Rhodobium gokarnense: one gene and its partner. The protein of the gene in region 2 interacts with the protein of the main gene of each other region in a pairwise test. Links are inferred from orthologs where the notes say so. Each region holds a gene or a part of one and is shown on either strand. Other genes may lie near its edges.

The links.
Region 1: the proteins of lepA (region 2) and M2319_RS20540 interact in binary tests that used the Escherichia coli proteins (3 or more experiments, as listed by UniProt). The link is inferred for Rhodobium gokarnense from one-to-one orthologs.

What each region holds. Positions count from the first base shown.
Region 1 is NZ_JAOQNS010000014.1:58,090-72,309, reverse strand. The notes cover bases 4,488-7,443. They hold M2319_RS20540 (zinc transporter ZntB), read left to right. Parts: upstream 4,488-5,438; coding sequence 5,439-6,449; downstream 6,450-7,443. Other genes in these bases: M2319_RS20530 (hypothetical protein), read left to right, coding at 7,316-7,443; M2319_RS20535 (PD-(D/E)XK nuclease family protein), read left to right, coding at 6,560-7,303; M2319_RS20545 (acyl-CoA dehydrogenase family protein), read right to left, coding at 4,488-5,288. In the rest of the region: cyclic pyranopterin monophosphate synthase MoaC, read left to right, coding at 1-294; M2319_RS20565 (molybdopterin molybdotransferase MoeA), read left to right, coding at 291-1,502; M2319_RS20560 (fumarylacetoacetate hydrolase family protein), read right to left, coding at 1,497-2,363; M2319_RS20555 (Lrp/AsnC family transcriptional regulator), read left to right, coding at 2,531-3,016; M2319_RS20550 (GntR family transcriptional regulator), read right to left, coding at 3,032-3,793; more of M2319_RS20545, read right to left, coding at 4,131-4,487; more of M2319_RS20530, read left to right, coding at 7,444-7,927; M2319_RS20525 (SDR family oxidoreductase), read right to left, coding at 7,985-9,475; M2319_RS20520 (septal ring lytic transglycosylase RlpA family protein), read right to left, coding at 9,589-9,924; M2319_RS20510 (ETC complex I subunit), read right to left, coding at 10,405-10,710; M2319_RS20500 (DUF192 domain-containing protein), read right to left, coding at 10,917-11,288; M2319_RS20495 (cold-shock protein), read right to left, coding at 11,423-12,007; M2319_RS20490 (SIR2 family NAD-dependent protein deacylase), read right to left, coding at 12,205-12,966; gloA (lactoylglutathione lyase), read left to right, coding at 13,007-13,447. UniProt on the Escherichia coli protein: Zinc transporter. Acts as a Zn(2+):proton symporter, which likely mediates zinc ion uptake. Purified ZntB reconstituted in liposomes also binds and transports Cd(2+), Ni(2+) and Co(2+).
Region 2 is NZ_JAOQNS010000013.1:58,120-72,248, reverse strand. Bases 7,018-9,882 are described here. They hold lepA (translation elongation factor 4), read right to left. Parts: upstream 9,421-9,882; coding sequence 7,615-9,420; downstream 7,018-7,614. Other genes in these bases: M2319_RS19535 (MarR family winged helix-turn-helix transcriptional regulator), read left to right, coding at 9,595-9,882; M2319_RS19545 (rhodanese-like domain-containing protein), read left to right, coding at 7,102-7,506. Outside these bases: M2319_RS19575 (FTR1 family iron permease), read right to left, coding at 48-2,000; M2319_RS19570 (MFS transporter), read left to right, coding at 2,621-3,940; M2319_RS19560 (hypothetical protein), read left to right, coding at 4,594-4,914; peptide-methionine (S)-S-oxide reductase MsrA, read left to right, coding at 4,956-5,621; mepA (penicillin-insensitive murein endopeptidase), read right to left, coding at 5,634-6,710; more of M2319_RS19535, read left to right, coding at 9,883-10,098; M2319_RS19530 (pentapeptide repeat-containing protein), read right to left, coding at 10,095-11,732; M2319_RS19525 (XdhC family protein), read left to right, coding at 11,892-12,272; M2319_RS19520 (LysE family translocator), read left to right, coding at 12,272-12,910; M2319_RS19515 (XdhC family protein), read left to right, coding at 12,912-13,610; M2319_RS19510 (molybdopterin-binding/glycosyltransferase family 2 protein), read left to right, coding at 13,607-14,129. UniProt on the Escherichia coli protein: Required for accurate and efficient protein synthesis under certain stress conditions. May act as a fidelity factor of the translation reaction, by catalyzing a one-codon backward translocation of tRNAs on improperly translocated ribosomes.

The DNA of each region.
Region 1 (14,220 bases), on a different replicon or contig from region 2:
GAGCTGATCCCGCTCTGCCATCCGCTGCTGCTGACCAAGGTTTCCGTCGACATCGAGCCGGACGAGAGCCTGCCCGGCCTCGTCGTCACCGCGACCGCCAAGGTCGGCGGCCAGACCGGCGTCGAGATGGAAGCGCTGACGGCGGCGAGCGTTGCCTGCCTCACGGTCTACGACATGGCCAAGGCCGTCGACCGGTTCATGGAGATCGGCGGCATCCGGCTTTTGGAGAAATCCGGCGGCCGCTCCGGCCACTGGCGCGCGCCCGAAAAGGGCTCTGGGAAGGATGGGGCATGAGCCTCCTTTCCGTCGAAGAGGCCCATAAGCGATTGCTCGACGGCATCGGGCCGGTCGGCACCGAGGTCGTGCCGCTTGCCGAGGCCAATGGCCGGTTCCTTGCCGAGGACGTCTATTCCCTGCGCACCCAGCCGCCCTTCGATGCCTCGGCCATGGACGGCTATGCGGTGCGCGCGCACGACCTTTCCAAGGTGCCGACGACGCTGCAGGTGATCGGCGAGGCGGCGGCCGGCCACGGGTTCGACGGCACGGTCAATCCGGGTGAGGCGGTGCGCATCTTCACCGGCGCGCCGCTGCCGGACGGCGCCGATGCGATCCTGATCCAGGAAAAGACGCGGCCCGGCGAGACCCTGGACACCGTCACCGCCCTCTCCTCCGTCCCGGTCGATGAATATATCCGCCCGGCCGGTCTCGACTTCGCCCTCGGCCAGAAGCTGCTGACCAGGGGTCGCCGCCTCGGCTATCGGGAGCTGGCGCTCGCCGCGGCCATGAACCACGACACGCTCAGGGTCGCAAAACGCCCGAAGGTGGCATTCCTTGCCACCGGCGACGAGCTGGTGCCGCCGGGCGACGAGCCGGGCCCGTTCCAGATCGTCGCCTCCAACGGCTTTGCCCTCGGCGCGATGCTCGCCGATCTCGGCGCCGAGCCCATCGATCTCGGGATTGCGCCGGACGCGGCCGACGTCATCGCGGACAAGGCGCGTTCCGCCATCGACGGCGGCGCCCATGTCCTCGTCACCCTCGGCGGCGCCTCGGTCGGCGACCACGACATGGTGCAGACGGCGCTCGGCGATATCGGCTTCGAGCTTGGCTTCTGGCGCATCGCCATGGTGCCCGGAAAGCCGCTGATCTCCGGCCATATCGGGCCGATGCGCGTGCTCGGCCTGCCGGGCAATCCGGTCTCCAGCATCGTCTGCGCGCTATTGTTCCTGCATCCGCTGGTGCGGGCGCTGCAGGGCGCAAGCGAGGTGCACAGCCGGGAAGAGACGGCGGTCCTCGGCGATCCGGTCGCAGAGAACGGCGAGCGTCAGGCCTATATGCGGGCGCGGCTCAGCTTCAGCCGCTCCGGCCATGTGGTGGCAACGCCCGTCTCGCTGCAGGATTCCTCGCTGCTGGCGACGCTCTCCGGCGCCGACGCCCTCGTCATCCGGCCGCCCCATGCGCCGGCGGCCGAGGTCGGCAGCCCGTGCCGGATCATCCGGCTATAGGGCCTTCACCGGGTTTTCCAGCGTCCCGATGCCGGCGATCTCGATTTTCACGCGGTCGCCGTCCTTCAGGTATTTCGGCGGATCGAAGCCCATGCCGACGCCGGCGGGCGTGCCGGTCGCGATGACGTCGCCAGGCTTCAGGGTGATGCCATTGGAGAGCACGGCAATCAGCGTCGGCACGTCGAAGATCATCAGGGCCGTGTTGGAATCCTGGCGCAGCTCGTCATTGACCCAGCATTTGACGCTGGTGTCGGCAAGGTCGACCTCGTCGGCGGTGACCGCCCACGGCCCCATCGGGCAGAAGGTGTCCTGGGATTTGCCGATCAGCCACTGGGTGTGCTGGAGTTGCAGGTCGCGGGCCGAGACGTCGTTGATAATCGTGAAGCCCCAGACGTGGTCCATGGCATTCTCGGGCGCAATGCAGCGCCCTTCCTTGCCGATGATGACGGCCAGTTCGGCCTCGTAGTCGATGGCGGTGGAGACGGCGGCATCGATCTCGATCGCCGCGCCTGGCGCGATGACCGTCTCCGGTACCTTGGAAAAGACGATCGGCGCCTTCGGGCCGTCGGCGCCGACGGGGGCGCTCCGAAAGCCCTGATTGGCCATTTCCGCGACGTGCTCACGGTAGTTCTTGCCGATGCAGAAGACGTTGCGGGCGGGGCGCGGGATCGGCGCGCGGAGTGTCACCAGCGACAGCGGCACAGTGTCGGTCACCGGCAGCTTTGCCCCGGAAAAGACGCAGCCAATGCCGGTCGCCTCGACCGTTTCGGCCGCAACGTCTAAGCGTTCCACGACGCCCTCGGCCTCCTTGACCCGCCCGACATGGCACCCGCCCTGCCAATCGAAAACCGCCAGTTTCATCGTCGTCGCCTTTCCGCCGCTTGCCGCCTCATGCCTCGGGACCGGCCGGCGTGCAATTGCCGATCGTCCCGGTTCCTTCGCTTCTAGCACGATGACGGGCGGTGGGAATACGGGGGGCGCTCTCTGCTTGCCGCCCTCGCCGGTTCGGCTATTCTCGCGGTCCCATGATCAAGCTCGACCGATACGACCTGAAGATTCTCCAGATCCTCCAGAGCCAGGGCCGGATTTCCAAGGTCCGGCTGGCGGAGGCGGTCGGGCTGTCGACCAGTCCGACATGGGAGCGGCTGAAGCGGCTGGAAGAGGCCGGCATCATCACCGGCTACCACGCCGACATCGACGCCAAGAAGCTGGCCCCGGCAACGACGGTCGTCGTCGAGGTCACCCTGGCGCAGCACCAGGCCGCGGATTTCGAGCGCTTCGAGGCCGCCGTTGGCGCCATTCCGGAGATCGTGGAGTGCCTCGCCACCGGCGGCGGCGTCGACTACGTCATGAAGGTGGTTTGCGCCAACGTCGACGCCTACCAGCGGCTCATCGACCGCATGCTGGCCGAGGATCTCGGGATCGAGCGCTATTTCAGCTATGTCGTCACCAAGCCGGTCAAGCAGGCGAGCGGCGTGCCGCTCGACGTGCTCAACGGCGGAACGGAGGCGTAAAAGCGCCTCGCCCCATCAACGAAGGGAGATTTCCAGGCGTACGGCGTCGCCGCGATAGATGCCGTCGCTGGCAAACATCACGCGCTTCTGGCGGGACAGCACGCAGCGGTGCATCAGGGCGACCGGCGAATTGACCTCGACCTTCAATAGCGCCGCGGTCTCCACGTCGGCGGTGCCGACGGTCAGCGTCTGGTGGGCCGCGCCGATGTCGTTGCCGGCGAAGTCCTGGACGAGGCTCGACAGCGCCTTGTCGTCGAGCCGGTCGGGCGGAAGGCGGCCGAAGATCTCCTCACCGATGAAGCCGGTGCCGACCATGTAGGGCTCGCCGTCGCGGATATGCAGCCGGCGCAGGGCGTGATAGCGCGGCAGGTGCGGGGCGTCGCAACTGAGGGAATCGGGCAGCCGCGTGACGATTTCCGACGACAGGGTCCGGATCGTGGCGTCGTCATGCGCGGTGCAACAGCTCGCCCAATCCATTTCCAGCCGATGCACCCGCGAGCGCACCGGCGCCCGGCGCACGAACGAGCCCTTGGCGCGGTGGCGCTCGACGAGCCCCTCTGCTTCGAGCTTGTCGAAGGCCTGGCGGATCGTCCCGCGGGCGACGCCGAATTCCTCGGCCAGATCGTCGATGTTCGGGGTCCGGCAACCGACCCGCCACTGGCCGGAAGCGATGCGGTTGCGGAACAGGGTGGCGAGTTGAAGATAGATGGCAATACGGCTTCGCTTCAGCGAACTCGCCGTTTCGTTTGCGTCCGATGACGCCGTCTGGTCGACCACAGCTTGTGATCCTTTCGAATTCGACATCCAGGGCGTGTGCGGGAGGGAAGGCCGAAAACGGCTCGTCGCGTCTTGCGCTCTGGCCTGTCGGTGCGCTCTTTCCTGCGCGTCAGCCGCCGGCTTTCGCCCGGCTGGCAGCGCGCCCAACAATACCGAGGATACGACCGCGCCGGCCGTTCGGATCAGCCATTCATCAATAAATCGGATATCTGGACCAAATGACGCATTCTTTTTTTGGAAACATTCGTTTTTGCGCCAGCCCCCGCGTTCGGCGCCCAGCCCTTCTGCACCTTTGGCGTGTGTTTTGCGCCGGCGCGGATGTGGGGATCGCGCCGGCTCAGTAGGAGCGCGGCAGGCCGAGTTCGTGGGTCGCGAGGAAGGAGAGGATCAGGTTGGTGGAGATCGGCGCTACCTGGTAGAGCCGGGTCTCGCGGAACTTCCTCTCGATGTCGAATTCCTCGGCAAAGCCGAAGCCGCCATGGGTCTGCAGGCAGACATTGGCCGCCTCCCAGGACGCATCGGCCGCCAGCATCTTGGCCATATTGGCCTCCGCGCCGCAGGACCGCTCGGCATCGTAAAGGCTCACGGCCTCGCGGCACATCAGCTCCGCGGCGCGCATGTTGGCGTAGGCCCGGGCGATCGGGAACTGCACCCCCTGGTTCTGGCCGATCGGCCGGTCGAAAACGCTGCGCTCCCCGGCATAGGCCGCCGCCCTGTCGAGGAACCACCTTGCATCGCCGATGCACTCGTGGGCGATCAGGATCCGCTCCGCATTCATGCCGGACAGGATGTAGCGGAACCCCTCGCCTTCCGTGCCGATGAGGTTTTCGGCCGGAACGCGCACATCGTCGAAGAACACCTCGGTGGTGGCGTGGTTCATCATGGTGCGGATCGGGCGGATCGTCAGGCCGTTTTCGAGCGCCTCGCGCATGTCGAGAAGGAACACCGACATGCCGTCGGTGCGGCGGGTACTCGCGTCCTTCGGCGCGGTGCGGGCAAGCAGCACCATCAGGTCGGAGTGCTCGGCCCGGCTGGTCCAGATCTTCTGTCCGTTGATGACATAGGCATCGCCGTCGCGCCGCGCGGTCGTCTTAATCGAGGTGGTGTCGGTGCCGCTCGTCGGCTCCGTCACGCCGAAGGCCTGGAGGCGCAAGGATCCGTCGGCAACCTTCGGCAGGTATTTTTCTTTCTGGGCGTCATTCCCGTGGCGCAGCACGGTTCCCATCACATACATCTGGGCATGGCAGGCAGCGCCGTTGCAGCCGGCGTGGTGGATTTCCTGAAGGATCGCCGCCGCCGCCGACAGCGGCAGCCCGGAGCCGCCGTATTCTTCCGGGATCAGAGCGGCGAGATAGCCGGCCTCCGACAATGCGTGAACAAATTCCTCCGGATAGGCGTTCTCAACGTCGAGCCGGCGCCAGTAGTCGCCCGGAAAGCCGGCGCAGAGCTGGCGCACCGCGTCGCGGATATCCGCATAGGGATCATCGAAAACCATGGGTGTTCCTCCAGGCTCTTTGCTCTTTTTTCGGTCGCACCATCGGGCGATCGACGGCAATTGGCAAGGCGGTGCGGCGCAACGGCGCTATGATGGTAGCGATGGACATCAGGCCGGGCATTACGTCCGACAAGAACGCGGATAGAGACAATGACCCTGGTCGACGACAGCCCCGAGGCCCCTCCCCGCTTCCTCGACGTCGTTTCCTTCGTCTTCGACGGCAAGGGCGGCGCGCGCGAAATCGCGGCCGACGATTTCCCGGAACACGCCTTCGCCGAGGGGGAAAGCGGCTTTGCCTGGCTGCACCTGAAGCGGGAGGCGAGCGCCACGCCCGCGCTCCTTGCCGCCCTCGACCTTGACGGCTACGTCACCGACGCGCTTACGGCGGAGGAAACCCGGCCGCGCTGCACCGTCCATGGCGACGGCGTCCTCATCAACCTGCGCGGCGTCAACCTGCACCCGTCTGCCGACCCGGAGGACATGATCTCGGTCCGGCTCTGGGCGACGGAGCGGCAGGTGATCGGCGTCTCGGTCCGCCCCCTGTTCGCCATCGGCGACCTCCTTGCCGCCATCTCGCGCGGCCAGGCGCCGGTCTCGGCCGGCGATTTCGTCGCCAAGCTGGCGCTCCGGCTCGCCGACCGGGCCGAGCCGGCCGTTGCCGACCTGACCGACGCTATCGACGACCTTGAGGACCTGTCGCTCGATCCGGAAGCGTTCGTGTCGCGCCAGGACCTTTCCGCGATCCGGCGCGCCGCGATCCTCCTCAGGCGCTATCTGGTGCCCCAGCGCGACGCGCTGTCGACCCTTGAGATCGAAGACCTTCCGTGGCTCGGCGAGCGGGACCGGGCACATTTGCGCGAGGCCGCCGACCGGGTCCTAAGGCTCGGCGAGGAGCTGGATGCGATCCGCGACCGGGCCCAGGTCGTCCACGACCAGATCCTCGACCAGCGGGCCGAAAGCCTCAATCGGCGCATGCTGCTTTTGGCCATCGTCACGGCGATCTTCCTGCCGCTCGGGCTCGTCACCAGCCTCCTCGGCATCAATGTCGGCGGCATCCCCGGCGCCGACAACCCGAACGCCTTCGCCATCGTCTGCGCGCTCCTCGCCGCCCTCGGCGCCGGCGCCTACTGGTGGTTCCGCAGGACGGGGATGTTCCGTTAGGCAGCTTGGACGGAGGCGAAAACGGATTCGTCGCACGACCTATGATTGCCTTTTTTGTAGCCAATGTATAATTCTGCCCGCATCGTAAGTCACAGGGCATCGAGGTTGCATTGAAGCTCGACCATTCGGATGTGGCGCAACTGGCAGACCGGCCGTTGCCGCGCTTTGACGCCGGCCCGTTGATAGATTTCACGAGCTTTGAGCGGGGAGCGGTGATCAACGGCCTCGGACCGTTGGCAATGCTGGCACGCGCGCATGGTTGCCCGTTCGATAAGACCGCGGCAATGACCTTCTTCGGTGTTCGCGATGCCTCCCATAGCTTCTATGCACCTAGGCTCGATTGGGGCTTCCGGCCGACCGAACCGCAGGCGACGGATGGCCTTGCCCATCTTCTGATGGCGGGTGACGCCTCCTTGCGCGCAAGACGGATCGCGGCATTTCTTCGAGCCCTTGGTACACCCAGCATTCCGTCTGTCGACGTTTTGGAACAAGCCGAAGCGCGCGCGGAAGTCGACCGGATCGATCTGGAGATCTTGATTCCGACGGCGGACCCCAGAAAGCGACGCCCGATCATTATCGAGGCGAAATTCGGACACCACCTGACGACGGGCCAACTCTCCCGATACCTGAAGGCGCGCCGAAATTCGCGCTATGACTACGCCAATGGCGATTTCGTCCTGTTGGCCGAAAACGACCGTGCCGCAAAGCGGCTTAAAGGCCGACAGGTCACCAAATGGCGCCTGGTCACCTGGCAAACGCTCTGGCTTCGCTTCGAGCGGGCGCGGCCGGAAGAAGATAATCCGGACCTCTCAGCTTTCCTGAGCTTTCTCTGGAACCGCGTGGGACGCAATTAGGGAGTTGGAGCTATGACCGAGGCGTTCGAATACAATGCTCTCAAAGCCTATTTCACGGACGATGCGGTCAAGCGCGCCACCGACACGCTTGTCGGGAAACTGGCGGGCGACAAGTTGCCCGAAATGACATGGGACGAGGCTCGCAACTACAACCGAGCCTTGCTGATGGCTTGTCAGATACGAACTGAGTTTGTCGATCTCCATTTCCGCATTTTCGAAGAGACCTTCGGAATGCCAAACAGCCTGCCTGGGTCGCAATATTTTTACGATTACTGTAACCCGAATTATGTTTGGATTGAAAAACACATTGAGCTCGTATTTTTTGTTGACGGGCCTGCCGAAGACGGTGGGAAATGCATTAGCTATTTTGTATCTACCGAAAAGGGTAAGATATCTCTTCAGATTATGCTCTGGACCGATGAGGACACTGGCGTCGGGAGTAAAGGGCTTCCTGCAATTTCCGGCTGGAAAACGATCTCAGAAACCGAAGAGGAAAACGCGTACCTTCAAACGGAAAAGAAAATAACAATCGATGACTATTTGAAAGATCCCATGCCGACCACGGCAACGCTCGCGGCGCTGGCCAGCGAAGCGATCGAAGTTCTAAAGAGGGATTGGATTTAGAAACCCAGGAAAACGGTTCCGCCACCGATCTGAATACTCGCAACCGGAAGCCTGGCCTCACGACGCCCGCCGCTCTCGCCTTTCCGAAAGTTCCGCCCGCCGGCAGATTTCCTTAGTCAGGCCGGAAAACAGCACCTCGTGGAACGGCGCCATGGCGTACCAGTAGGCAAGGCCCGCGGCGCCCGCCGGATGCCAGTAGGCGGTTGCCGTCAGTACGGTTTCGCGTTCCGCTCTCTCGTCGATCTCGAATTCCAGGACCCCGGCGCCGGGGGCGCGCATGCCGAATTCCAGGAGCAGGCGGCGGCCCGGCTCAAGGCCGATGACCTCCCAGGAATCCACCTTATCGCCGAGGCGCAAATCCTCCGGGTGCCTTCGCCTGTGCTGCAGGCCGCGGCCGCCGACCATCCAGTCGAGCACCTCGCGCGCGGTCCAGAGCGTGTTCAGATAGTAGTAGCGATTGTCGCCGCCGATCGCCGTCACCACCTTCCAGACCGACTCAGGCGAGGATTCTGCCGTCGCCGTGCCGGAGGCGCGCTTGGCATAGTAGGCATGGTCGCGCCGCCGGCCCCGCATCCTGAACGCTCCTTCCACCCAGCGCGCCTGCACGGTGCATTGCCGCTCGGCCGCGAACGCCGCTTCGACGCTCTCGCGAAAGCCGAGAAGCCGCTGCGGCACCAGGGTTTCGAGCGGCCCGGTATCGGCGACGAAATCATGCTTCAGGCCCTCGATCAACGCCCGGGCAACATTGGCGGGCACGGCGGTCACCAGCTTCAGCCAGTAGGACGACAGGCGCGGTGACAGCACGGAGACCGGGATGATGGCGGGCGGCTGCCGGCCGGCGACATCGGCAAGGGTCGTCATCATGTCCTGGTATGTGAGGGTTTCCGGGCCCGCCGCATCGAACGTCTTTCCAGCCGCTTCCTCATGCTCCGGCAGCCGCAGGAGATAAAAAAGCAGATTGTCGAGGGCGACAGGCGGCGACTTGGAGCGCACCCACAGGGGCGTCACCATCACCGGCAGGTGGAAGACGAGGTCGCGCATGACCTCGAAGGCCGCCGAGCCCGGCCCGACGATGATGCCGGCGCGCAGCTCCGTCACTGGCACCGATCCGCGGCGCAGTTCGTCGCCGGTGTCGCGGCGCGAGGTGATGTGCTCGGAATCCGCATCGTCCGGCACCAGCCCGCCGAGATAGACGATACGGCGGACGCCCGCCCGTTCGGCAGCCGCCGCGAAGTTCCGGGCCGCCTCCAGGTCGAGCCGGCCGAAATCGCGGCCGGCGGCCATGGAGTGGACGAGATAGTGGGCGGTGTCGACGCCTTCCAGCACCGGATCGAGGGATTTTGGGTCGAGCGCGTCCGCCGCCATGACCTGGACGCCGTCCCAGCTATGCGCCTCCAGCACCTGCGGGCGGCGCGATACGGCCCGCACCGGAATGCCGGCCGCCGTCAGATAGGGCACGAGGTTGGAGCCGATATAGCCGCTGGCACCGAACACCAGGCGGCGGTCTTTGCTGGGCAGCGCCTCGGGCGGCGCGGTGTCCTCGGTCATGGCCTCGATCCGGAAAACGGGTTCTCCCATTAGACGGATCGCACACGGCTTTGGATCAATCCTGGCCGTCGCGCGTTATGTGCTCAGGTCGAGGGCAGGCAAAGCCCTTGGCCTCACGCGCAGCCGTCCGTTTCGCGGCCGACGACGTCGACGTCGACCATCACCGATCCGGCGCGGATGAAACCGAGCTTTTGCGCCGCCGCCTTTGTGACGTCGATGATGCGGCCGCGCACGAACGGGCCGCGGTCGTTGATGCAGACGACGACCGAGCGGCCATTGCGCTTGTTGGTCACCTTCACGCGGGTGCCGAATTTCAGGCGCCGGTGGGCCGCCGTCATGGCGTTCGGGTTCGCCCGCTCGCCGCTCGCGGTGCGCGAGGTCATCGCGTACCAGGAGGCCCGGCCCTTCTCGGTCTTGGCAATGGCCGCGGTCCCGCCCGCAGCCACCATGGTCACGACAGAAGCCGCAATGAGCCCCCGCCAAAGCGCGGTCAACTGAATCACCGTCTCGTCCTTCAGGTTGTTGGAAAACGGCGGCGCTTTGACACAAGGTTTGCGGCGATTTTGCGGGCGGTAACAAACAACGCGCACGGGCGGCGAAAGCGGCGCGGCGGAAGGACCCGTTTCAAGGTCGTCACAAAGGCATCAGGCGCGGCGGGCCATTCACCGTCAATCAGCGCTCGGCGGATCGCAGAGACTTCCCGTCAAATCCTTGAAAAAACTGGCGACCCCGGCAGGATTCGAACCTGCGACCTGCTGATTAGAAGTCAGCTGCTCTATCCGGCTGAGCTACGGGGTCTTTGGTGCCTCGCGCGGTCAACAGGAGGCACGGGCGCATGCTCTCGGTCGGTGTTCCGGCGCGTCTTTTTGTCCTTGAGCCCGGTTCGCTGTTCGCAAGGCCCGCTTCAGAAGCGGGCAGCTTTCAAAAAATCAGTGGGTCCAGGGCGCGGCGCGGTCGTAGCGGAAATTGTCGGCGTAGAACTTGCGCTTCGGCTCGCGAGCCTTCGGTTCCAGGACGCGGAACTCGATGCCGTTGCGCTCCGCATAGGCGATCGCCTCTTCCTTGGTGGCGAAGAACAGGCGCACCTGCTGGGTCATGTCGGTGGCCGACGTCCAGCCCATCAGCGGGTCCTTGTTGCGCGGGGCGGCGGGCTCGAAATCGAGCACCCAGCGCTTGGTCTTGCGGGTGCCGGACTGCATGGCCGTCTTCGTCGGTTTGTAGATGCGCGCGATCATTGCTGGCGGTCTCCCGAAATCCCGTTGCCTTTCGCCCGGACGGCTGGTCGGGGCAGCAGGATTTGAACCTGCGACCTACTGCTCCCAAAGCAGTTGCGCTACCAGGCTGCGCTATGCCCCGCCGGTCCGGCGCCGAACCGACTATCCGATTACACGCTGACCGCTTCGCGGACAAGCGCTTTGCCCCCTCGCCCTGCCGCGTCCCCTCACCCGCCGGCGCCGATCAGCGGATGGCGGGCACGGTCGCCGACCTTCAGGCCGATGCGGTCGGCCGTGCCGGCGACGACTTCCAGCACGAAGCGCGCCCTCTCCGGCGGCGAGACGAGGTCCGTCGATTCCGGCACCGTGTCGCGGGCGATGAAATTCACCGTCCCGTCGGCGGCAATGAAGATCATGTCGAGGGAGATATAGGTGTTCTTCATCCAGAAGGAGAGTAGTTCGGAGCGCTTGAAATCGAACAGCATGCCATGGTCCGGCGCCATCTCGCGGCGGTACATCAGCCCGCGGGTGCGTTCCGCCGTCGTATCGGCGATCTCCACGGTGAAGGAATGGGAGCCGCTCGCGGTCTCGAGCACCACGGGCGCGGCATCGGCCGCGCGCAACGGGCCGGCTGCGGCGAGCGCCGCCCATGCAAGGGCGACCAGCAGAAAAACCTGGAAGAAACGGGCCTGAGAACGACCCGCCCGAACGCCCGATGCCCGCATCGACGACCTCAATGGGAGGACGGGATGTGGCCGCCGTCTTCCGGCCGGATCTCGGCCACCATCAGCCCCTTGGGGCCGGCGCCATAGCGGATGGTGACGAACTGGCCGGGGCGCAACTCAGCAATGCCGAAGCGGCGCAGGGTCTCCATGTGGATGAAGATGTCCGGGGTGCCCTCGCCGCGGGTCAGGAACCCGTAGCCGCGCAGGCGGTTGAACCACTTCACCTGGGCCCGCTCCGGCCCGAAGGTCGGCGTCACCTGGACATGGGTGCGCGAGGGCGGCATCTGCGAGGGATGCACGGCCGTCGCCTCGTCCATGGAGAGGATCCTGAGGGCCTGCAGGCCGCGCGGGCGCTCCAGCACCTCGCAGACGACGCGGGCGCCCTCATAGGCGGTCTGGAAGCCGTCGCGCCTCAGGCACGTGACGTGTAAGAGGATGTCGGCCATGCCGTCCTCGTCGGGGACGATGAAGCCGAACCCCTTGGCAACGTCGAACCACTTGATGGTGCCCGCCACCTCGACGACATCGACTGCAGCCTCGTCGGAGAGGTCGTCCAGGTCGTCGCGCGCATCTGGCGAATACTTCGCCACCATGACAATCGGCCTCTTTTTTACGCCTCACTGACGCACCGTCCCCAAGCAACGGCCGCCGGAAGTGATTCCCGGTAGAAGGATACCATCGGGTTGGGGGCCGGGCACAAGGGGTTTTCGAGGCCTCCACGAAATTATCCGCAAGGAAATCGGGCGTATTTTACCGGCAAATTCCCCGCGACGGTACGGTTAGCCAATTCTTACCCAAGAAAAGGCTTGAATACATCGCCTATCTGCATGCGCACGACATGGTCGGCGATGGCATCGAGGTCGGTCGGATCGCGGTTGATGATGACCAGCGTCGCGCCGGCCCGCTTGGCGATCACCGGCAGGGCGGCGGCGGGGTAGACGACCAGCGACGAGCCGATGGCCAGGAACAGGTCGGCGTTGACGGCCGCCTCCTGGGCGCGCGCCATCTCCGCCTCCGGCATCATCTGGCCGAAGGAAATCACCGCGCCCTTGACGAGGCCGCCGCAGGAACGGCAGCGCGGGCTCTCCCCTGTCTCGTCGATGTGCGCGCGCATTTCGGCGAGCTCGTGGCGTTCGCGGCAGTCGAGGCAATGGGCGTAGGTCCCGTTGCCGTGGATCTCGATGACGCGCTCGGGCGGAACGCCGGCCCGCTGGTGCAGACCGTCGATGTTCTGGGTGATCACCGTCTCCAGATGGCCGCGCCGCATCTCCTCGGCGATGGCGAGGTGGCCGGCATTGGGCTCGGCCGCGCCGAACTGGTCCATCATCACGAAGCGCCGGCGCCAGTCCTCCATGCGCGCGTCTTCGGAGGCGCAGAAGTCGTCGAACATGATCGGCTTGTAGTTGGACCAGATGCCGCCCGGGCTGCGGAAATCGGGAATGCCGCTCTCGGTTGAGATGCCGGCGCCGGTGAAGACGACGCCACGCCGGGCGCCGGCCAGAAGCTCGGCGATTGTTTCGCATGCGGCGTTGAGTTCCGCGATCACCGTCATAAGTTAAGCCTCAGATTCGAAAAAACGGGAGACGCAAAAAATGCGCTATCTGCACACCATGGTCCGCGTGAAGGACCTCGATGCCTCGCTCGATTTCTACTGCAACAAGCTCGGCCTGCAAGAGGTGCGCCGGACCGAGAGCGAAAAGGGCCGGTTCACGCTGATTTTCCTGGCCGCGCCGGAGGACGGCGACCGGGCCAAGACCGACAAGGCCCCGCTCGTTGAGCTGACCTACAACTGGGACCCGGAAGACTATGGTGAGGGCCGCAATTTCGGCCATCTGGCGTTCGAGGTCGACGACATCTACGGCCTTTGCGACAAGCTGCAGAAATCCGGCGTCACCATCAACCGCCCGCCCCGCGACGGCCACATGGCCTTCGTGCGCTCGCCGGACAACATTTCCGTGGAGCTGCTGCAGAAGGGGGACTCCAAGGAGCCGGCCGAGCCCTGGGCGTCCATGGGCAACACCGGCCACTGGTGATTTTTTTGGGGCATCGGCGGGCTTGGATCGGGGGCGATGGGTCTGACGGCGAATGCACCGCTGCCTCTCCCCCGCCCCGGTCGATGCCCGTTCGAACAAAGGCTTCGAAATCGCCTTGCCTCCTCGCGCCCCGTCCCGCGGACGCCGGTTCAAGTAAGGGCGTCGGAAACGCCTTGCGGCCTCGCGCAGTGTCCGGCCTGCGCCCGTTCGAACGCGGCCCGGCATCAGCGACTGCGGGGCCTTACAGTAACCGCACCGAATGTGGTTGCGACAGGGCCGAAGGACGCCGAAAAATCCCGCCCGGCGGTCTTGTCGCCCGCAGCATTCCCCTCTATAAACCGCCCGTCGATTCCGATGATCGGCCAAGCGCTCCCTTCGTCTATCGGTTAGGACGCCAGATTTTCAATCTGGAAAGAGGGGTTCGACTCCCCTAGGGAGCGCCACGCGTCCAGCATAAGTCTATGAATTTCCTGCAAAAAATGATCGGACCGACAACCGCGCCCTAACATTTACCCTAGCAGGAGACAGGGCACGACGATTGTTTTCTTCGCCGCTTTGATTTTCAATGCCGCCCTTTCGGCGGTCGCTGAAGGCTTTCTTGCTGCCGTCGCGGGCAAGGCCAGAGACTGGCGTGCAACCCTGTCTGCCGTTGCGTTCGGTGCCGCAGCGATCGCTACCACGGTGATTGCCATCATGCCGGCAATCCCGGAAGGCTGGAGATAGGATCCACCTGTTGTCGCGGGGCAGGCACAAAAAAAGCCGCCGACCCGAAG
Region 2 (14,129 bases):
CAATTTTCTGACGGGAAGCGCCGGCGATCTTTTTCGGGCCCTTCCTGTCAGGAGGCTTTGAGTTCGGAGGCTTCTGTAGCGGGCTCCTTCTCGGGCGGTTTGCGGCGGCCGAGGGCGACGAGCGCGATCAGCGCGGCGGCGATGAGAACAGCCTGGGGCGCCAGGGTTTCCAGATAGGGATAGAGGCCGATGAACGGGACTTCCGGCATTCCGGGCACCAGCGTCGGCTCGATGATCTTGCCCTCCACGAGTTCCATCACGCCCTTGCCGGCGAAAACGAAGGCCATGTAGTAGAGGAGCGCGCTGGTCACCATGAAGAACGGCCTGATCGGCAGCCGCGCCGCGCCGAAGCGGAACGCGACATAGATGACGGCAAGGCCGACGCAGCCGACGCCAAAGCCGCCGACGATCGCCCAGATGCCGGCGGACGTCTCGGCATTGGCGGTCAGCGCCTCATAGAAGAGAACCGTTTCCGCGCCCTCGCGATAGACGGCGAGGAAGCCGACGAACCACAGCGCCTTCAGCGAGCCGGACGACAGCGAGCGGGCCATGGTGTCCTTGATATAGGCCATCCACTTCTCGGCTTCCGCCTTGGAGATCAGCCAGTAGCTCATGGAGAAGAGGACGACGGTGGCGAGCAGCATGGTGGCGCCTTCCAGCACCTCCTGGCTCGCCGCGGAGACCTGGAACACCCATTTCACCAGCACCGCCGTGGCGACGCTGAGGGCGAGCGCGACGACGACGCTGTTGACGACGACGCCGAGCTTGTCGCGGTTGCCGGTCTTGACGAGATAGGTGATGACGGCCGTGACGATCAGCATCGCCTCGAAGCCTTCGCGCAGGATGATCATCAGCGAATAGACGAACAGCGCCCACGGCGTGTCGGAGCCGCTGCCGAGCAGCGAGACGCCCTCGTCGAGATCGGCCGACATCGTTGCCAGCGCGGCATCCAGATCGCCGGCAGACGCACCGCTCTTCATCAGGCCCATGAGCTTGCTGAAATGGGCCTCGATCCGGCTCATCAGTCCCGCGTCGCGGGCGCCCAGCGTGCTCTCCATGCCGGAGCCCTCGAAGATGTCGAAATAGGCGTCCTGGACGGCGCCGACGGCCTTGCCTGTGTCGCCGGCCTCATGCAGGGCGATGGCCGACCGCATCTCGTCCTTGACGCGGGTCGCCACGGTGCGCCAGTTCTGGTCGGGGCTCTCCTCGACGGCGTCTTCCACGACCGTGGTGCCCTCGATCAGCGGCAGGCCGGGCAGGACGCTCTGCATGTCGTTGACCAGCACCTGGCCCGAGGCGCGCACCATGCGCGCCGGCTTGCCGTCGTCGACGAGCCCGGAGATGCGCCGGAATTCGGCGTTATAGGCAACGTCCTGGGCCTGGCTGACATAGCGCCGGACGACGGTCTCCAGCAGGGAGTTCTTGTAGCCGTCGAACTGTGCCTCGGTGATGAGGTCTCGGGCCTTGTCCGGATCGCCGGCCTCATAGGCATCGGCCGCGCTGTTGATGAGCGCGCCGATCCGTTCGGTGACGCTGACCCAGTGCGGCTCGACCGGCTGCGGCTCCGCGGGGGCGGCCGCGCGCTCGCTCGCCGGGCCGGCGGCGGGCTCGGCTTCCAGCACATGGCCGCCTTCCAGTTCCGGCAGCACGGCCCAGATCGCAGCGATATGGTCGGTGATTCGGGCCTCGACGGTCTCGACCGGGGCGCCGTCGATGATCAGCTTGCGGATATCGCCGAACTCGCCCTCAAGCACGATGTTCTTTTTTGCCGAGACGTTTACGCGGATCGGCCCTTCCAGGTTCTCGAAGATCTCGAAATAGGAGCGTTGCACCTTGTCCTTGGCGCTGTCGGCATCGCCGGCCCGGTAGTCCGCCGCCGCTTCGGTCAGGAGCGCCTCGATGCGCTCCATCATGCCTCGGTAGTCGGGCTCCGCCACGCTGCGTCCCGGCACGGCGGCAACGCAGATCAACAGGGCAAGGGCAATTACTCGAAAGAACACGTCTCGTCGCTCCACAGTCTCACGCATTGGTTCGGCCGCCAGGGACCTCGGCCCGACCCGCAGGGTTCCCGCGGCATGGCGTTTTGCAGAAGGCACTCCCGGGGGACGGCGCCTGCAAACGGCAATGCGTATCAGTCGCAACACACTAGACCCGGCCGATCGCCGCGGGCCTTGATCGCGATCAAATCGTCGGCAGGCATGTCAGGCCCCGGCGATCCGGCCGCGCCATCTGTATAAAGCGTATTTGCAATTCGTTCGCAATTGCATCCGGTAAATTGACTAGGGAACGGACCGTTTTTTTTCGGGGGAGGGACACGCCCGTCGCGCTCGCTCCCCAGCGGCCCGGCGGGGAAAACCGCCGTCGCCGGGCGCCCCCGAGGCGCTGAAATTTGCCGATCAGGGACATTCCCACCGCCGATCCGGGCGAGGCTGCGCGATCGCGCCCGGGGTGCGGCACCCCGCAGACACGGGGGAAAATCACCGGGCACTGTGACTTTTTCGCACGGGCCGCCATCGCAAACGGCGACGCGGGCCTCCATAATGCGCCATGGACGCCTGCGCATTTCAAACCAACGGCGTGCGTTAGCGCGCTCCGCACCACCACCGGATGGCCCTGCCAGATGTTTTCCGTTCTTGCCAATCCGATTTTCCGCCACCTGTTCCTGGCCCAGATCGTTGCGCTTCTCGGGACCGGCCTTGCCACGGTGGCGCTGGCGCTGCTGGCCTATGACCTTGCCGGCGACAGGGCGGGCACGGTGCTCGGCACGGCGCTCGCCATCCGGATGCTCGCCAATGTGGGCATCGCCCCGGTCGCCGCGGCCGTGGCCGGTCTCCTGCCGCGCCGGGGGCTGCTCGTCGGGCTCGATCTTGTGCGGGCGGCGATCGCCGCCTTCCTGCCCTTCGTCACCGAGGTCTGGCAGGTCTATCTCCTGATCTTTGCCCTGCAGTCGGCCTCGGCTTCGTTCACCCCGGCCTTCCAGGCAACGATTCCCGACATCGTCGACGACGAGGCGAGCTACACCAACGCCCTGTCGCTGTCGCGCCTCGCCTACGATCTGGAAAACCTCATCAGCCCGGTGCTCGCAGCGGCCCTGTTGACGGTGATGGGCTTCCACTTCCTGTTCGTCGGCACTGCGATCGGCTTCCTCACCTCGGCCGCGCTCGTCGTCTCCGTGGTCCTGCCCGCGGCAACGGCGCCCGCGACGCGGAGCTTCTACGACCGGACGCTTCGTGGCCTGCGCATCTATCTGGCGACGCCGCGCCTGCGCGGTCTCCTGGCCATCAACCTGGCGACCGCGGCCGCGGGCGCGATCGTCATCGTCAACACTGTCGTCTATGTGCAGGGCGCCTTCGGGCTCGGCGACCGGGAAACGGCGCTCGCCCTGGCGAGCTTCGGGACGGGGTCGATGCTGGTCGCGGTCCTGTTGCCGCGCCTGCTCGCCCGCCTGTCCGACCGCAGCGTCATGCTGGCGGGCGCGCTGCTGCTGTTCCTATCCGCGACCCTTGCCGTCTTCCTTACCGGCTACGCGATGCTGCTGGTGCTGTGGTTCGCCTTCGGCGCCGGCTTTTCCCTCGCCCAGGTGCCGTCCGGGCGGCTGCTGCGCCGCTCCGCGCACCAGGCCGACCGTCCGGCGGTCTTTGCCGCCCAGTTCGCGCTCTCCCACGCCTGTTGGTTGCTGACCTATCCGCTGGCCGGCTGGCTGGGGGCGGGGGCCGGCCTCAGCGTCGCGGCCGGGGCCCTTGCCGCCGTCGCCGCCATCGGCGGGCTCCTTGCCATCCGGGTCTGGCCGGGCCCGGACGAAGACGCCCCGGAGCACGGCCATTCCGACCTTGCGCCCGACCACCCCCACCTCCTGGAAGGCGACCCCGCCGCCCCCGGCCGCCACCGCCACCCCGTCGTGATCGACGATCTGCACGCCGAATGGCCAACGGGCCGTTAGGCCGCTTCAGGCCCTGAAGCCAATGCCGAAATGGTTCTGCACGCGGCACCCGAAAAACCCACCCGACGGTAAGATAGTCGCGGCGCTGGGCCCAATCCGAACCCACCGGGTTCGCAAGCCCGACCGGGCGCCGGCCGGTCAGGCCGCCCCCGCGGAGACGTCGAGCGCAGTGAGACCGTCGTGAGCGAGAAAGATGGCGGGGAAACGGAGAGAGCGTTCGAACCCAAGGGGTTCGCAAGGCGAACAGCCGCCCGAGCCTTTGCGAGGCCCCGACTGGAGCGAAGCCCGAAGGGCGGCAGCGCGAAGTCAGAAAATGGCGGAGGGAGTGGGATTCGAACCCACGATACGGTTACCCGTATACACGCGTTCCAGGCGTGCGCCTTCGACCACTCGGCCACCCCTCCGCGCGGCGCCGCTGGGGGCGCCGGAACAGGGCGGGACTATAGCGATGATGGCCGCGCTTTCAAGCGCTTCCGACAGCCAATGTAACGATCCGATGAAAATGAGTTGATGCGTCGCAAATCGCTTTCCTGCGGCAGGCCCATTGAGGCCGTCGGATGTCTGGACTAAATCAAAAGACACCATTCTGCGGCGCGGTACCGATGGCGCTGCGAAAATCATGTCGGCGCGATGCGCCGGGAGGGGACAAGCCCGTGTTCATGTTTCTGGCAAGGGTGCTCGGCTACTGGATGATCGCGGCCGCGATCGTCGGCATCGTCATCGACGGCACCAAGTCGATCGCCGCCAACGCGCTGGTCATCACGCCGCTCGGCGAGACCTGGTTCACGCTGAGCCCGGGCAGCCTCAACGCCCTGCAGGCCGGCATCCAGCGCCATATCAGCCCCTATCTCTGGGACCCGGTGCTGCAATGGGTCCTGATGCTGCCCAACTGGGCGGTGATCGGCGGCCTCGGCTTCCTCATCGTCTGGCTGACGACGGCAAAGACCCGCACCGCCGACAAGCTGCCGGCCTGACCCGGCAGCTCTTTGGCCGCTCCGGCCGGAAAGGAAAAGCCATGTTCCTGTTCGACGTCCTGAAGCACAAGATGCGCGTGCCGCCCGAGAGCGAGGCGCTGCGCGGCCGCGACCAGCCGATCGCGACGCCCGGCCCGCATGCGGTCAACAGCGTGCCGGTCGATGCGCCGGTGCCGGAGGACTTTGCCGAGATCGTCGTCGGCATGGGCTGCTTCTGGGGCGCGGAACGGCTGTTCTGGCAGATGGACGGGGTCTATGTGACGGCAGTCGGCTATGCCGGCGGCTACACGCCGAACCCGACCTACCAGGAGGTCTGCTCCGGCATGACCGGCCATGCCGAGGTCGTGCGCGTCGTCTTCGATCCGAAGGGGATCTCGCTCGACCAGGTGCTGAAGGCCTTCTGGGAGGGGCACGACCCGACCCAGGGCATGCGCCAGGGCAACGACACCGGCACCCAGTACCGCTCGGCGATCTATGCCAGCGACGACGCCCAGAAGGCCGCGGCCGAGGCCTCGCGCGATGCCTATAACGAAGCCTTGAAGTCCGTGGGCAAGGGCGAGATCACGACGGAAATCCGAGGGCCCCAGCCCTTCTTTTTCGCCGAGGACTACCACCAGCAATACCTCGCCAAGAACCCGAGCGGCTATTGCGGCCTCGGCGGCACGGGCGTTTCCTGCCCGGTCGGCGCTGGCGTTCCGGCGGAATAGGCTCGATAGGCCTCAGCGCGCAACGAGCACCTGGGAACAGGCGGCCGGAAGCTGGTTGACGGACATCGGCTTCCAGGTCTTGGCGCCCTTCTTGGCCGCCGCGATCCGCGCCCGCCGCTTGGCGTAGGGCGCATCCGACAGCCACCAGTTCAAGGGCTGGCCGCAGCCGTCGCCGGCCGGCGGTGCGCTCTGGTCCTTGCAGCCGGAGCTGCCGCGCGGGCAGGAAAGCCGGACGTGGAAATGGTAATGGTGGCCGTACCAGGGGCGCACCTTGCGCAGCCAGGAACGGTTTCCCGTCGCCCAGTCGCAGAGCTTCTTCTTGATCCCCGGATGGACGAAGATGCGCGCCACGCGCCGGTCGCTGGCCGCGCGCTTGATGAGCCGCGCATGGGCGTCCGTCCAGATCGAGCGGTCGACCCGGCCGCCTTCCGGGATCTCGATGCGCGCCATCCTCGGGCCGAGCATGGAGGTCGCCGCCATCTTCTCGCGCTCCTGGCGCGACAGGGTACGGCCCGGCATCGGCGTCAGCCAGATGTCGGCGTCGAGCCCGATCTGGTGGCTGGCATGGCCGGTCAGCATCGGCCCGCCGCGCGGCTGGGCGAGGTCGCCGACGAGGAGCCCGTTCCAGCCGAGCTTCGGCGCATCGCCGGCCAGGTCCTCCAGATAGTCGATGAGTTCCGGGTGGCCCCAATTGCGGTTGCGCGACAGGCGCATGACCTGCCAGGTCCGGCCGGTGACGGGAAGCGGCTGGGCGCCGGCAAGGCAGCCCTTGGAATAAAAGCCGATGGCCCGCGCCTTCAGCGGCGCCGGCGTCTGCTGGCGGCCGAATACCTGCTTTGCCGGTGCGTTCGGATCGACGGCCTGCGGCACCAGCGAGGCCGTGCGCTGCGGCCGGTTGGCGGGCGCAGGGCGGGGTACGGGCGCATCGTCATCGGCGATGGTCGCGCTCAAGGCCTCGCGGTCGAGCGCCGGCTTCGGCTGCGGCAGGGTCCGGTCGGGGCCGGCGGCAAGCGCGGCAGTGCCCAGCCCGACAAATGCCAATAGGGCCGGCAAGGCTCGGCAATAGGACAGGACGGTCCGGCTGGTCATCTCGGCTCCTCGGTCGGCTCCTCGGAAAAACGTCATCCGCCCATCCTCTTCGGTTCCGGTTTACCGGTCGTTAACCCTGCCGGCAGCCTCGGTCGGCTCGGCTGGCAGGGGGCGCAAGGCCGACTCAACGCTAGTCATCCCGCGTGGCGAGGAGAAGGCACAACCGCATCACGGCCGGGGAATGCACCGCAAAAGGCCCGCCGAACGCTTGCAGGGACTGCGAAATGTCAACCGGAAGTACCGTTTAGCGCGATGGCGGGACAGGGCGATTCGGAAAGGTTGCATTATATTATAAAATGCTTATATACATGTGCGTTGTCAAAAACCCGCATGCGCCCTAACTTTTGCCCTGCGACAACTTGTCAAACCGCAGCGAACCGGACCCGACCCGATGGATCAGATAACCCCCAGAGCCCTGTCCTCCACCGCCGGCGAACTCGGCGAGAACGGTATCGTCGACGCCCCGACCGCGCGCGAAGAAGCGCTCGCCGGACGGCTCCTCCTCGTCGACATCCGCACGCCCATGGAATGGCAGCGCACCGGCGTCGGCGACGCCGCCGAAGCGATTTCGCTCCAGGACCCGTCCTTCCTGCAGAAGGTCCTAGACCTCATCGGCGAGGACAAGTCGAAGGCGGTTGCCGTCCTTTGCGCCACCGGCAACCGTTCGTCCTGGCTTGCCGGCGAGATGCGCCGCCTCGGTTTCACCAATGTCTACGACGTCAACGAGGGCATGATGGGCTCGTTCTCCGGCCCCGGCTGGCTCGGCCGCGGCCTGCCCACCGAGCGCCCGGCGTAACGGGCTTCTCGAGCATTCACCAAAAAGCGGATGGCGCCTCGGTGACGACGGCGCCAAAGCCGCTCGTCGCCGCATCCATGAGCGGCGACGAAAGTCGGCGATCCCGCCTCAATCGTCCATCTTCAGCGCGGCAATGAAGGCTTCCTGCGGGATCTCCACCTTGCCGAACTGGCGCATCCGCTTCTTGCCTTCCTTCTGCTTTTCCAGAAGCTTGCGCTTGCGGGTGGCGTCGCCCCCGTAGCACTTGGCGGTGACGTCCTTGCGCATGGCGGAAATCGTCTCGCGGGCGATCACCTTGGCGCCGATGGCGGCCTGGATCGGGATCTTGAAGAGGTGCCGCGGGATCAGCTCTTTCAGCTTCTCGCACAACGCCCGGCCGCGCCGGTCGGCCTGGCTGCGATGCACCAGCATGGAGAGCGCGTCGACCGGTTCGCCATTGACGAGGATCGACATCTTGACGAGGTCGCCGACCTGGTAGTCGGTCAGGTGATAGTCGAAGGAGGCGTAGCCCTTCGAGATGGACTTCAGCCGGTCGTAGAAGTCGAACACCACCTCGTTGAGCGGCAGGTCGTAGGTCGCCATCGCCCGCGAGCCCACATAGGAAAGTTCCACCTGGATGCCGCGCCGCTCCTGGCAGAGCTGCAGGATCGGACCGAGATAGTCGTCCGGCGTCAGGATGGTCGCCCTCAGCCACGGCTCGGCGATCTCGTCGACCTTGACCGTGTCCGGCATGTCGGCCGGGTTGTGCAGTTCGATTTCGCTGCCGTCGGTGAGCTTGATCTTGTAGACGACCGAGGGAGCGGTGGCGATGAGGTCGAGGTCGAACTCCCGCGACAGCCGCTCCTGGATGATCTCAAGGTGCAGGAGGCCGAGGAAGCCGCAGCGGAACCCGAAGCCCAGAGCCGCCGAGGTCTCCATCTCATAAGAAAAACTGGCATCGTTGAGCCGCAGCCGGCCGAGGGCGTCGCGCAAATCCTCGAAATCGGCCGCATCGACCGGAAACAGGCCGCAGAACACCACCGGCTGGGCGGGCTTGAAGCCCTCCAGCGGCTCGGCGCATTGGCGCTTGTCCTCGGTGATGGTGTCGCCGACGCGGGTGTCGGCCACCTCCTTGATCGAGGCGATGAGAAAGCCGATCTCGCCGGGCCCGAGGCTGTCGACGGCCACCATCTTCGGCGAGAAGATGCCGACCTTGTCGATGTCGTAGACGGCGCCGGTGCCGAGCATCTTGATGCGCTGGTCCTTCTTCATCGTGCCGTCGATGATCCTGACCAGCACGACGACGCCGAGATAGGAATCGTACCAGGAATCGACCAGCAGCGCCTTCAGCGGGGCGACAAGGTCGCCCTTCGGCGCCGGCAGCCGCTCCACGATCGCCTTCAGGACGGCGTCGATGCCGAGCCCGGTCTTGGCCGAAATCTCGATGGCGTCCGAGGCGTCGAGCCCGATCACGTCCTCGATCTGCTCGCGGACCCGGGCGGGCTCGGCCGCCGGCAGGTCGATCTTGTTGAGGACGGGCACGATCTCGTGGTCGTTGTCGATCGCCTGGTAGACGTTGGCGAGCGTCTGCGCCTCCACGCCCTGGCTGGCATCGACGACGAGCAGCGAGCCCTCGCAGGCCGCCAGCGACCGGTTCACCTCATAGGCGAAGTCCACATGGCCGGGCGTGTCGATCAGGTTCAGCGTATAGGTCTTGCCGTCGCTGTGGTCGTAGCGCAGCCGCACCGTCTGCGCCTTGATGGTGATGCCGCGCTCGCGCTCGATGTCCATGGAATCGAGCACCTGCGCCTTCATCTCGCGCTCGGTGAGCCCGCCGGTGACCTGGATCAGCCGGTCGGCAAGGGTCGATTTTCCGTGGTCGATATGGGCAACGATCGAGAAATTGCGGATCGTATCGAATGTCTGTTCGCTCATGGCGCCGAAATAGCACCGCTTTCGGGCATCGCCAAGCGGATAAAAGCCTGTCGTGCCCCATGTTTCGGCGCGCAGGTCCGGGGGCAGGGGCGGGAAAAGCCATACGCCAAAGGTTGTAGTTCGGGGCCGTGCATACCCGTTGTCCGGATGCTGAATCCATGATATGCATTAGTCATGCAAAATGATGCGCTTGCGAACCGGCTGTCCGCCCTCGCCACCGCGATCGGCGACGCCACATTGGCCGAAACCGGCGATCTGTCGGAGAGCGCGATCGCGGCGATGATCGCGATCCGCGCCCGCGAACCGATTTCCATCCAGCACATCGCCGCCGTGGTCGGCCTGACCCATTCGGCAACGGTGCGCCTTGTCGACCGGCTGGAGAAGGACTGGCTGGTCCGGCGCCTGCGCCGCAAGGGCCGCGAGGTGATGGTTGAGACCACCGCCCGCGGCAAGCGCCGGGTCCGCGACCTGCAGGTCCGTCGCGGCGAAATCATCGCCGGCCTTGCCGCCGACCTTTCGCCCGACGAGGCGAAGACGCTTGCCGCCCTCATCGACCGCCTGCTCGCTGCCGCCGTCGACGCCGGCGCCAACCCGCACCGCCTCTGCCGCTTCTGCGAAACGGAGGAGGGCGCGACGATCGTCGCCGCCCTTGCGCCGGAGGAGGCGGATGAGGGCTAGCGGAACGCCCCGACCCGCTTGATCCGGAAGAGCGGCTTGCCGAGCACCAGTTCCGCCGCCCGCCCGACGATCCGCGTCGCCTGCGGATGCTGCGCCAGCGCCGCCTCGTCGACCTTTTCGATGACGAACCGATCCGCCTTGAACGTCTCCGGCTGCGCCGTCTCCGCCAGGTGCTGGAGAAAATCCTCCCGCGTCACCAGCGCGCCGTCGAGCTCGATCGCCTTCAGGCTGGCGCCGGAAAAATCGGTCTCCGCGATGATGGCGTTGCGGAACGAGGTGCCGGAAATGGACGCGTTCCGGAACGTCCCGCCGGCGACGACGGCGCCCTCGAACATCATGGCCAGACCCTCGACATTGTCGAATGTGCTGTCGATGACGAGGCTGTCGGAAAAGTCGGTGCCGGTGAGACTCGTCGGCATGATCTCCATCGACGGATCGCCCTCATAGGGCGCCGGCAGCGCGTCGTATCTGAGGCCGGAAAAGTCGCAGCGCATCAGCACCGAATTGGTGAAGCGGGCATGCTCCAACTCCGCGGCGCCGAACTTGGCCTCGTTGAGGGCGAGGAAGCGGAAGCTCGCATAGCGCAGCCGCGCGAAGGAGAACGACATCAGATTGAGCACCGGCAGCCGCACCTCGGCGTAGGAAAAGTCGGCGCCGACATAGCTCAGCCGCTCCGTGTCGTAGATGCCGGAATTGAACAGCATGGAGATCAGCATGCCGCGCTCCGGGCTGACTTCCCGGTCGATCAGGATGCTTTCCGCATTGTCCGGCCCGTCGAGGGCGAGGACGGAGGGGTCGCCGAGGATCTCCGGCCGGCGGGCGAGCGCCAGCTTGTTGAGGGCCTCCGAATCCCGCACGTCGAACCGGCTGCCCTGCAAATAACGATAGGGCCGCACCGCGAGAGAAGCCGCAACCATCCGGCCGCGCAGGCCGACGGAGATCTCGTCGAGGGTGAACGCGCGGACTTCCCGCCCGTTCGCCGCCAGCGTCTCCGTTTCCTCCGCCAGCGCGACGCCGATTTCGACAAGGCTCGGCAGGATCTCTGCGCTGCGCTGCGCCTCGCTGAGGCCGATCTGGGTGGTCAAAAGGTCGTTCTGCTGTTCCAGCCGGGTCGTCTGGATGGCGAGGAGTTCGTTCTGCTGGAAGAGGAGGGCCGTGCCGGCAAGCGCCGCCATGGCAGCAAGCAGCCCGGTCAGCGAGGCGATCAGCCAGCGACGGGTGGAGACCCAGGCCCAGCGGGCAAAGGCGAGCCGGGTCAGTTCCTCCGCCGAGGAAATGGCGTCGTCGGCCCGCCGTGCGGCGATGTGCTTGGCGGCGGCACCGAGCGGTTCGGCGAACTGCTCCAGCGTCGACGATGTGATGCGGAAGACCGCGCCGAGGATCGACCGGCGGAACAGCAGCAACAGCACACCAATAAGGCAGACCGCAAAGAGCAGCGCCAGAAGGACGGCGACGATGACGCCCACATGCTGGGTCAGAAAGACGTTGCCGATGATGGTGAGCGGAAAGCCGACGCCGATGCCGAGGGCAAAGAGGAAGAGGCCGAGGCCGATCGGGCCGAGCCCCTCCAGCATGGTGCGCGTGCGCGCCGCCCCCGGCGTCTCGCCGGGGATCTCGGTTTCCGGATCGCTCATCGCAATGCCCTCCCGTCCCGCAATACTGCCAATGATAACCATATGCAGGGCGAAGGCGGAAGCGCGCCGGCTGGCGGAAACGAAAGCCCGCGGGTGACGCCTTGCCGCCGGGCGCAATTTCCGGCGTTATAGGGATAAGCAAGAACGAGGGAGGAGCCGATGACCGAGGAAACCGCGCCGGAAACCGCAACCGAAGCGGCAAGCCGCGACGTGCTGGCGATCGCCGAGAGCTGGCGCGCGGAGGGACGGGAGATGGCGCTCGCCACCGTCGTCCAGACCTGGGGCTCGGCGCCGCGCCCGGTCGGCAGCCATCTCGTCATCGATGCCGACGGCAATTTCGAGGGCTCCGTTTCCGGCGGCTGCGTCGAAGGCGCCGTCGTTGCCGAGGCCGTCGACGTCATCGCGGAAGGAAAGCCGCGCATGCTGGACTTCGGCGTTGCCGACGAGACCGCCTGGCGCGTGGGGCTGTCCTGCGGCGGACGCATCTCCGTCTATGTGGAGCGCATCGATACGGGCGCCGGTGACGGGGCGCCCTCCTGATGGCCGGCCTGGAAACCCTTGCCGCCTTCGCCTTGGCAACGCTTCTGTTCGCCTATATGCCGGGCCCGGCGCTGCTCTATACGACGGCCCGGACCCTCGCCCATGGCCGCCGCGCGGGCCTTGCCGCCGCCTTCGGCATTCATATCGGCTGCTATGTCCATGTCCTTGCCGCGACCTTCGGGCTCTCCGCCGTCTTCCTCGTCGTACCGACGCTCTATCTGGTGCTGAAGCTTGCCGGCGCCGCCTATCTCGTCTGGCTCGGGGTGAGGCTCATCCGCGAGCGCGCGCCCGATGCGGCCATGAGTGACCTGCCGATGCCGCCGCCGCGCCATGGCCGCCGGGCCTTTGTCGACAGCGTCCTGGTCGAGATCCTGAACCCCAAGGTGGCGATCTTCTTCATCGCCTTCCTGCCGCAATTCGTCGATCCGGCCGCAAGCCTGCCCGTCTGGTCCCAGTTTCTCATCCTCGGCATGCTCGTGAACCTGACCTTCAGCTCCGCCGACCTCGTCGCCGTGGTCTTTGCCTCCAGCCTGAAGGCGCGGCTGCAGCGCTCGCCGCGCTGGACCGGCCTGATGAAGAAATTCGGCGGCGCCGTCCTCGTCGGCCTCGGCTTCCGCCTCGCCCTGGAAAGGAACTGAGATGCAGGCCGATCTCCTTGCCGCCCTCAACGAGGAACGCCGCGCCCGCCGCGCCGTCATCCGCATCGTCGATCTCGACACCGGCGCCGATCGCCTGGTACGCGAGGCCGACGACCTCGGCCACGATCCGCTGGAAGTCGATCTCGCCGCCCGCTTCCGGTCGGGAAAATCCGGCACGGTGGAGACGGAGGACGGGCAGCGCCTCTTCCTCAACGTCCATCTCCCGCCGCCGCGCATCGTCTGCATCGGCGCCGTCCACATCACCCAGGCGCTCGCGCCGATGGCCGCCATCGCCGGCTTCGACCTCATCGTCGTCGACCCGCGCACGGCCTTCGCGACCCCAGAGCGCTTCCCCGACGCGCGGCTCCTCGCCGAATGGCCGGACACGGTCATGGAGGAGCTTGCCTTCGACGCCTACACCGCGCTCGTCGCCGTCACCCACGACCCGAAGATCGACGACACCCCGCTGATCGCAGCGCTGAGGACCGGCTGCTTCTATGTCGGCGCCCTCGGCAGCCGCAAGACGCATGCGAAACGGGTGGAGCGCCTGACCGAGGCCGGGCTCGACGCGGAGATGATCGCCCGCATCAGGGCCCCGATCGGGCTCGATATCGGCGCGGCGAGCCCGGCGGAGATCGCGGTTTCGATCCTCGCCCAGATCATCGAGTCCTTACGCCGCAAGCCCGAGGCACCGGCGTGAAGTTCGGTCCGGTCCCGCTCGGCGAGGCCGCGGGCGCGATCCTCGCCCACAGCGTGACCCTTGAGGGCGGCAAGATCGCCAAGGGCACGGTCCTCGGTGTGGCCGAAATCGCCCGCCTCGGCGCCGCAGGCCACGACACCGTCATCGTCGCCCGCCTGGAAGACGGCGACATCGGCGAGGACGATGCGGCCGAGGCACTGGGCCGGGCGCTGACGGGCCATGGTGTGACGGCCGAGCCCGCCTTCACCGGCCGCGCCAACCTCTTTGCGGAGGCCGCTGGCGTCTTTGCCGTCGACCGGGCGACGATCGACGACCTCAACCGGCTCGATCCGGGTCTCACCCTTGCGACGCTCGATGCCTTTTCGCCGGTCGAGGCCCGCCGCATGGTCGCGACGGTGAAGATCATTCCTTACGCCGTGCCGAAGGCCGCGCTCGATGCGGCCCTCGCCCTCGTGGCGGCCCGCGGCCCGGTCCTCAGCCTCCATCCCTACCGGGTGAGGAAAGTCGCGGTCGTCTCCA